Regions from separate parts of the Streptomyces sp. NPDC058257 genome, predicted to be linked through region 2. Evidence: riboswitches for the same ligand, from Rfam matches in the RefSeq annotation. Region 2 holds a riboswitch; the other holds the start of a gene.

Region 1 (4,562 bases), on a different contig from region 2:
GTGAACACACGGGCGTCGCTGGTGTACGGGTGCCCTGCGAGGGCGTCCAGACGCTCCCGGCGGTCCGCGGCGGCGGCCGGATCGTCGTCGAGGAACACCACCAGGTCGCCGAAGAGGTGGAGGGGCTCGTCGGCCCGCCCGGCGGTGTCCTGTTCGCCGCGGACCGCCGTGACGATGTCGCGTGCGTGCCCGGCGTCGCGCGGGGTGACGTATCCGATGTCGGCGGAGCGGCCGAGGAGCCGGAACGGGGCCTCGGTCGGGGTCTCGTGGGCGAGCGCGCTGACGACGGGACGGCCCTGTGGTGGCCGTGGGGTGATCGAGGGGCCCTTGACGCTGAAGTGCTTGCCCTCGAAGTCGATGTAGTGCAGTTTGTCGCGGTCGACGAAGCGGCCGGTGGCGACGTCCCTGATCTCCGCGTCGTCCTCCCAGCTGTCCCAGAGCCGACGCACGGCTTCGACGTAGTCGGCCACCTCGTCGAAGAGGTCGAGGGTCAGTTCCCGTACGTCCGGCCTGCCGAGGTCCTCGACGGCCTCAAGGGCGGGAAGCGTGCGGCGCCCGAAGTGCGCGGCCTCGTTACGGCGTGCTGACACCTGCACCCGTACGCCCGCGCGGCCCGCGCTGACGTAGTCGAGCGTGGCGATCGCCTTGGATATGTGGAAGGGCTCCGTGTGCGTGGCCACCACCGTCGGCACGAGTCCGATGTGGCTGGTCAGCGGGGCGACACGGGCGGCGATGAGCACGGCGTCGAGCTGCCCGCGTACCTGATCCGTGCGTCCGTCGGGCTCGGTGAAGTGGGATGACTGGAGGCCGAGCCCATCCTCGATCGTCACGAAGTCGAGCAGGCCGTGTTCGGCCTCGGTGACCAGATCGGCCCAGTATCGGGCGGTGAGCAACTCGCCCGGGCGGGCCACCGGTTCGCGCCAAGCGGCCGGGTGCCAGCCCGCGCCGTCGAGCGCGACGGCGAGGTGCAGCGAAGTGGCGGAGTCGGCGGAAGAAGCGGAGGAATGAGATGAATGGGGCAGCGAAGGTGATGACGACACGAAAGGTGTGCCTTCCTGATCGACCGTACGACCGTACGAGAACACCGGCCCCTCGGATCCGAGGGTGCGGCGGCGGGGTGACGGGTCAGGAACGACAGAGCGCGCCGGCGACACGCTGCAGATCGATGTGCGGCCGGGAGTAGAGATGCACCTGGCGGCTCGGGGCGATCACCATGACGCGCGGGGCGGGCGGGAGCGGCATGGGCGACAGGGGCGGTACAGCTGACACAGGTGGCACGTCCGTCACCTCCGCCCTTCCGACTCGGCGGGCCTGGGGCCTCGCCGGTCTCGCGCTTGCGGAACCCTGGACGGGCCCCGCCTGGTCCTCACCTGGAGCACCCCGCCGCGTGGGAGGGTTGCCGGTCAGCAAGCCAGGGCTTGACGCTGACACTCGTAACCTGCTCGGGACGTTACGTGAGGTCGTAGCGGTGCGCAATGCCCGTGGATCATGGGCGTTCTCACATCGTCGTACGTGCCTCGTCGCCTGTCTCCGTCAAGTCAACCACCGGACCACTCCGTCTGTTCCTGGTGCGGGCCTTCTTGACGGAGCCGGGCCCCCGGACTCAAACTTCCGGGGACGGTCACGATTGTCAGCGCCCGCCCGGCAGCGTTCCTGCCCGAGCGGGTCATCGGCCCCGGCCCGCTGGCGGGCAACCCTTCCTCCGCGACGGGGTGCCCCGGGTGACGACCGGGTCCCGCCGTGGCGGCGGGGCAAGCGCGGCCCCGGGTACAACGGGCCTCGACGGCAGGGCTGGTGGACATGTCCAGGGCGGTCGGTGAGGGGAACAGCATCCAGCGGCCTCTCCTGTCCGCGCCCCGGCCCCGCCCTCGCGTCCTGACCAGACGTCTGCACATCGACCTGCTGCGCGTGTGCAGCGCCTCGGTGCCAGCTGTCTGATGTCCGCGCGGCGTTCCCACACCAGCGACGCCTCCGGACAGGAAGCCTCATCACTGCGGCCCGCTGTGGCCACGGATCCCTCCTCTTCCCCGCTGTGTCACCGGCCCCGTGCGTGCCGCCGGTCGGCGCCCCTGCCCTCCTTGGAGAGCCATGCCCGAGATCACGTCGCACCGTTCCCGTACCGTCTCCCGCCCTGCTTCCCACCTGACTTCCTACGCGGATTCATGCGCTCCGCGCGACACCGGCCCACGCGCCGCCTCTTTCGCGCCGATCCGCAGCCGCATCGGCGACGACGTGGCGGGCGGCTTCTACCCGGCGCCCCACCGCTACCACCTGTATCTCTCGGCAGAATGTCCGGACTCCTTGCGCGTCTCGATCACCCTCGACCTGCTCGGCCTCAGGGAATCGGTCACCACCACCCTCCTGGCACCGCACACCGCCGCCGCGCTCGACTCGCTGCACCGCTATTACGAGGCCACCGAGCACCGCTTCGAAGGGCCGCTGACCGTTCCCGCCCTGTGCGACCGGTGGAGCGGTCACGTCGTCAGCAACCACACCCCGGACATCCTGCGCGACTTGGCGTGCCGCCTTGCCGCACACGGCAGCGGCCCGCTGCCCGTCCTGCGCCGACCGGCCTTGGCAGCACGGATCGACACCTGGCACGAGCTACTCGCCGGGCCGCTCGCCCCCGCGACACTGGACAGGATCGACTGCCGTCTTGCCGCCCACTCCTACCTCGTGGGCGACGAACTCACGGCAGCGGACGTGGACTTGTGGGCGAGGCTCGTCCACCTCACCCCGGACGCGGCTGAGTCGCCCGGCTCCCAGCCCCACGTGCGCGCCTACGCGCGCCGCCTGCACGACCACCCGGCCTTCCATGCCAACCACCCCTATCACCTCGTGTAGGAAGCCTTTTTCACCGTGCGCACCACCTTCCGGGCGCCTTCCAGAACTCGCCGGTGCTTGTGCCGCCGATGCCGTACATACGGGTCGGCACGACCATGCCCAGAAGTTCTTGGCGGCGGTGAGGTGGGGGCGCTCCTCCGTCTCGTCGTAGAGCCGCAGCAGTCCCGTGAAGATGGGGTTGTGCTGGTTGGCGTGCGGCCCGTCGAGGGCGTCGCCGCCCGCGGCGCACGCGCTGATCGCCTCGACGATGCCGCCGAACTCCCGCTGGAGAAGATGCCCCACATGCGTTGCAGGGTGCGCCCATCTTGGTGTGGGCACCGCTCGTCATCGACTCCAGGGCGGTGAACCGCCGACCAGAAAGCATGACCGTGACAAGGGCACGTCAATTCTTCAGTCGGGATTCGACGATCATCGGCCGACGGCGCCGGGTGGTGGGTCAGGCCGACGGCCGCGGCAAGAACGCCGCGGCCGCCGGGAGTTCACCAGATCCTGACGCGCTCCGCGCGGTCCAGCCAGAGCCCGTCGCCCTCCGCCGTCGCGAACGCCTCGTGGAACTCCTCGAGGTTGCGCACGATGTTGGCCCGGAACTCGGGCGGCGAGTGCGGGTCGATGGTGAGGTACTGCTGCTCCTGCTCCTTGCGGCGCTTGGTGCGCCAGCAGTAGGCCCAGTTCATGAAGAGCCGCTGGGATCCTGTCAGACCGTCACTCTCCGGCATCGGGACGCCGTCGAGCGCGATACGGAAGGCCGTGTGCCCGATGGTCAGGCCACCCAGGTCGCCGATGTTCTCGCCCACCGTCAGCGAGCCGTTGACGAACTCGTCGGGGAGGTTGCGCGGCGAGAAGGCGTCGTACTGCTTCACCAGTGCCTTCGACTTGGCCTCGAACGCGGTCTTGTCGTCCGCGGTCCACCAGTCGTTGAGGTTGCCCGCGCCGTCGTACTGAGCGCCCTGGTCGTCGAAGCCGTGGCCGATCTCGTGGCCGATGACCGAGCCGATGCCGCCGTAGTTCTCGGCCGGGTCGGCGTCGGGCGAGAAGAACGGCTTCTGCAGGATGCCGGCGGGGAAGCAGATCTCGTTCGTGCCCGGGTTGTAGTAGGCGTTGACCGTCTGCGGCAGCATGAACCACTCGTCACGGTCGACCGGCGCGCCGATCTTGGCGAGCTGCCGGTCGGACTCGAAGGCGTCCGCCGCGTGCGCGTTGCCGAGCAGGTCGTCGCCGGAGACCTCAAGAGCCGAGTAGTCGCGGAAGGTGTCCGGGTAGCCGATCTTGGGGCGGAACGTGGCGAGCTTCTCGTACGCGCGCTCCTTCGTCTCGTCCGTCATCCAGTCCAGGCGGGCGATCGACTGGCGGTAGGCCTCCAGGAGGTTGCCGACGAGGTCGTCCATGATCGCCTTGGAGCTCGGCGGGAAGTGCCGTGCCACGTACTCCTTGCCGACGGCCTCACCGATGGAGCCCTCGACGAAGGCGACCGCCCGCTTCCACCGGGCGCGCAGCTCCGGAGTGCCGTTGAGGGTGCGGCCGTAGAACTCGAAGTTCTTCTCCACGAACGCGTCCGTGAGGTAGGGCGCGCACGAGCGCAGGACCCGGACCAGTGCCCAGTCGCGCCACTGCTCGATCGGCACCTCGGCGAGGGCCGTGGACAGGTGGGCGAGGTAGGACGGCTGACGGACACACGTCTCGGCGATGGTGGCGTCCGAGCCGCCGAGCCCCTCGACATA
Region 2 (4,562 bases):
GTTCCGACCCGTACGGCCTTCGGTGTCGCATGGATCACCTGGTACTTCGTGCTGCTCGTCGGTGGTGGAAACGACCTCTGGGCCACGCACTTCCACCTGTCGATCAACTCGATCACCTGGTTCGTGCGCATCGCCTTCTTCGTGGCACCGGTCCTCGCCTTCATCGCCACCAAGCGGATCTGCCTGGGTCTGCAGCGGCGCGACAAGGACAAGGTCCTGCACGGCCGCGAGTCGGGCATCATCAAGCGCCTGCCGCACGGTGAGTTCATCGAGGTCCACGAGCCGCTCGACCAGGAGCAGCTGCACACGCTCACCGCGCACGAGCAGTACGCGCCGGTCGAGATCGGCCCCGGGGTCGACGAGAACGGTGTCGAGCGCAAGGTGAGCGGGCCGCAGAAGCTCAGGGCCAAGCTCTCCAAGGGCTACTACGGGGAGGACAACCAGATCCCCAAGCCCACCACCGAGGAGTACAAGGAGATCACGAGCGGCCACGGCCACCACTGATCCCCTGACGCTCTGAGGTACTGAGGTACTGAGGTACTGACCACAAGGTCGCCACGGCGAGAGCCCCGTCCCATGCATCCAGTGCATGGACGGGGCTCTTTGCCGTCCCCAGGGCTGGATAAGGTGTTCCTGTCCTACGCCTATACGAACCCAGGAGCGGCAGATGAGCGCTGTGACCCCCGCAGGAGGCAACACCGCGGCGGCCCGTTCCTGGCCCGGTGTGCTGAACGGTCTTCTTGAGGGACGCGACCAGAGCACCGATGACACGGCGTGGGCCATGGACCGCATCATGCGCGGTGAGGCCTCCGACGCGCAGATCGCGGGCTTCGTGGTCGCGCTGCGGGCCAAGGGCGAGACCGTGGAGGAGATCTCCGGCCTCGTACGCACGATGTACGAACACGCCAATGTGATCGAGGTGCCGGGCCAGACGGTCGACATCGTCGGCACCGGCGGCGACGGGGCCAAGACCGTCAATATCTCCACGATGTCCGCGATCGTGGCCGCCGGCGCGGGTGCGAAGGTCGTCAAGCACGGCAACCGCGCCGCCTCCAGTGCCTCGGGCGCCTCCGACGTCCTGGAGAAGCTCGGGGTGAATCTGGAGCTGCCGCTGAAGCGGGTCGTCGAGGTGGCCGAGGAAGCCGGGATCACCTTCTGCTTCGCCGTGAAGTTCCACCCGGCGCTGCGACACGCCGGTGCGGCGCGCAGCCAGCTGGGGATCAGGACCGTCTTCAACGCCCTGGGCCCGCTCACCAATCCGGCCAAGGTACGGGCCCAGGCGGTCGGGGTCGCCGACGCGCGGATGGCGCCCATCGTGGCCGGGGTATTCGCCGAGCGCGGGCACTCCTCCCTCGTCTTCCGCGGCGACGACGGGCTCGACGAGCTGACGACCACGGCGACGTCGCGGGTCTGGGTCGTGCGGGACGGCGTCGTGCGCGAGGAGGCGTTCGACCCGCGGGACGTCGGCATCGACCTGGTCCCCGTGGAGGCGCTGCGGGGCGCTGACGCCTCGTACAACGCCGAGGTGGCGCTGCGCCTCCTGGACGGGGAGAGCGGCCCCGTGCGGGACGCCGTGCTGCTCAACACGGCGGCGGCCCTGGTGGCCCTCTCGCCGGGCGAGGGGACCCTCGTGGAGCAGATCGGCGCCGGTATCGCCAGGGCGGCGGAGTCGATCGACTCCGGGGCCGCGAAGAGGTCCCTGGAGCGCTGGGTGGCGGCCAGCAACAGGTGAGCGTGGCATGAGTGCGGCGTGAGTGTGGCGCACACCGCAGTCCGGATCCCGGACTGCGGTGTGCACCGAGAAGATCGTGTGGCAAGATGCTGAGCAGGTCATGAGTGACAGCGATTAGGCCCCGGCTCGCTGTCCGGCAACCCTCCGTCCGTGGCGGGGTGCCCCGGGTGAAGACCAGGCCGTACGCAGCAAGGCGTATGGCAAGCGCGGACCCCTGCGCACTCGATGAGTGTCGTATCCCTGGGGTCCTGGTCCTCAAGGGAGCAGTCTCGTGAGCAAGCGAATGCGATAGGGCTTTCCGGCCCCTTTTCCGCACCCCCTTTTCTTTCATCACTGCGGCGCCCTACGTGCGTCCTCGCAGTGAACTCGCCTGCCTTCCCACGGGAGTTCGCCATGTCTGTCCCCACCGCTGTCGCCGACCGATCCGTCTGTGCCGAGCCGCTGCCCGTCCTCGGCCGTGACGTCACCGTGCCGCTCGTCACCGGCGGCGAAGTGACCTACGCGGCGCTCGACTACGCGGCGAGCGCCCCGGCCCTGCAGCGCGTGTGGGACGACGTGGCCGCGTACGCGCCGTACTACGGCAGCGTGCACCGGGGCGCCGGGTACCTCTCGCAGCTCTCCACCGACCTCTTCGAGAACAGCCGCGTCACCGTCGCCGAGTTCCTCGGCTGCCGCGAGGACGACCAGGTCGTCTTCACGCGCTCGACCACCGACTCGCTGAACCTGCTCGCCGCCGCCCTGCCCGCGAACTGCCAGGTCTTCGTCTTCGAGACCGAGCACCACGCCTCGCTCCTTCCGTGGCGCGACGCCCGCGTGACGTACCTGAACGCCCCGCGCACCTCCGAGCAGGCCGTCGAGACCCTGGAGCGCGCCCTCGCCGACCGCGATCCCTACGGGCCCGCCCTGGTCTGCGTGACCGGCGCCTCGAACGTCACCGGTGAGCTGTGGCCGGTCAAGGAGCTCGCCGCCGCCGCCCACGCGCACGGCGCCCGCATCGTCCTGGACGCCGCGCAGCTCGCGCCGCACCACCCCGTCTCCATCGACGACCTCGACGTCGACTGGGTCGCCTTCTCCGGTCACAAGCTGTACGCGCCCTTCGGCTCGGGCGTCCTCGCGGGCCGCTCCGACTGGCTGCGGGCGGCCGAGCCCTACCTCGCGGGCGGCGGCGCCTCGCGCAAGGTCGCGCGGCGTACGGACGGCGGTGTGGACGTGGAGTGGCACGACACCGCCGCGCGGCACGAGGCCGGTTCGCCGAACGTCATCGGCGTGTACTCGATCGCCGCCGCCTGCAAGGCGCTGACCGAGGCGGGCTTCGACGAGCTCGTCGCCCGCGAGCGCCACCTCATCGCGAAGGTGCGGGAGGGCCTCGCCGATGTGCCCGCAGTGAAGGTGCTCTCGCTCTTCGGCGACGACGCGCCGCGCGTCGGCGTCATCTCCTTCGTCGTCGAGGGCTGGAACAGCTCGCACTTCGCCGCCGCGCTCTCCGCCGAGTACGGAATCGGCGTACGCGACGGCCTCTTCTGCGCCCACCCGCTGGTGCGCACCCTGCTCGGCAGCGACCCGCAGACCCAGGGCGAGTGCGGTGCCCCCGAGGCCGCGCCCGGCGAGAAGTCGCTGAACGCGATCCGTGTGAGCTTCGGCGCGGGCACCCCCGACGAGCACGTGGAGCGTTTCGTGCGCGCCGTGAAGGAGCTGGTGGCGGACGGCGCGCGCTGGAACTACCGCACGGAGGAAGGCCGCTGCGTGCCGGACACCACGGCCGCCTGAGCCTTGGTCCGTCCCTTGGCGGCGGCCACCGCGGCGAGCGCGACGGCCATCACGAAGAGGAGCCACAGCAGGATGCGGACGCGGGCGGAGACCCAGCGGCGCGCCGACTCAGCCGTCGTCACCGGGGCCGTCGTCGTCGTTGTCGCCCCGGTCGTCATCGTTGTCGCTGCCGTCGTCGTCCGAGGGGTTCTCGCTGACCGGGGGCGGCGACACCGTCTCGTCGCTCGGCGTCGGCCGGGGCGATGAGGGTTTCGTGAAGGGCGAACCGCTCTCCAGCTCCACCTTGGGCGGCACGTTGGGCGGCTCGGGGCTGTCGGTCAGGGCGTAGCTGGTGGCGGCGATGCCGAGGGGTATCGCCACGACGGCGGCCAGGGCAGCCGTGCGGTGGGAGAAGACCCTGACAGCGAGCGTGCGGGGCGCGGTGCGTCAGCAGTATGAGCGGCGGATGAAGAAACCCTCATCTGGCGCCCGGCGACAAGTGCCGGGCGAGGCTCAGGAGTCGAGGCCGATGGCGAACGCCGCTTCGAGGTCGTGCTGCGAGTACGTGCGGAACGCGACATGTGTGTCCGTGCCCTCCACACCCGGGATCTTGCTGATCTTGCCGGGGATGACGTCGGCCAGGTCGTCGTGGTGCGCGACACGCACCATGGCGATCAGGTCGTACGTGCCGGTCACGGAGAAGACCTCGCTGACGCAGTCGAGGGCGGCGATCGACTCGGCGATCTCCGGGATCCGGTCCACGCTGGTCTTGATGAGCACGATCGCGGTGATCACGGCTGACTGTCTCCCTCGATGACGGGTGCTGGCTGCTTCACTCTAGCCCTCCCGTCTCCCGCTCCCGCCCTTCCAAAGAGGCGCTCCGCGCCGGCCTGTTTCTTCTGACATACCGCACCCACGCGTAGAGAAAGCCCAGTGAGAACCCCACGATATGGGCCAGATAGGCGACGCCGGGGCCCTGCCCGCCCTGTAGGGCCGCGAGCCACTGCAGCGCCACCCAGAACGGCAGCACCACCCACGCGGGGAAGCGCAGCGGCAGGAAGAAGAGGAACGGGAAGAGGCTGGT

The links. Region 2 has a riboswitch for S-adenosylmethionine ahead of ACFVXC_RS27125 (aminotransferase class V-fold PLP-dependent enzyme). Riboswitches for the same ligand answer to the same signal wherever they lie in the genome.
Region 1: another riboswitch for S-adenosylmethionine. It lies ahead of ACFVXC_RS19445 (cell envelope biogenesis protein OmpA); the one in region 2 lies ahead of ACFVXC_RS27125 (aminotransferase class V-fold PLP-dependent enzyme).

Annotation. Positions count from the first base shown of each region.
Region 1 covers NZ_JBHVXJ010000007.1:177,928-182,489, reverse strand. The annotation lists gene ACFVXC_RS19455 (LLM class flavin-dependent oxidoreductase) at 1-1,040, opposite strand, end outside; gene ACFVXC_RS19450 (putative leader peptide) at 1,126-1,215, opposite strand; SAM riboswitch class IV at 1,326-1,439, opposite strand; SAM riboswitch class IV at 1,620-1,764, shown strand; gene ACFVXC_RS19445 (cell envelope biogenesis protein OmpA) at 2,089-2,844, shown strand; partial or broken gene ACFVXC_RS19440 (beta-L-arabinofuranosidase domain-containing protein) at 2,879-3,140, opposite strand; gene ACFVXC_RS19435 (M13 family metallopeptidase) at 3,324-4,562, opposite strand, start outside.
Region 2 covers NZ_JBHVXJ010000012.1:185,759-190,320, forward strand. The annotation lists gene ACFVXC_RS27115 (cytochrome bc complex cytochrome b subunit) at 1-504, shown strand, start outside; gene trpD (anthranilate phosphoribosyltransferase) at 668-1,732, shown strand; SAM riboswitch class IV at 1,829-1,945, shown strand; gene ACFVXC_RS27125 (aminotransferase class V-fold PLP-dependent enzyme) at 2,126-3,499, shown strand; gene ACFVXC_RS27130 (hypothetical protein) at 3,451-3,621, opposite strand; gene ACFVXC_RS27135 (small secreted hydrophilic protein) at 3,608-3,859, opposite strand; gene ACFVXC_RS27140 (Lrp/AsnC family transcriptional regulator) at 3,992-4,273, opposite strand; gene ACFVXC_RS27145 (rhomboid family intramembrane serine protease) at 4,311-4,562, opposite strand, start outside.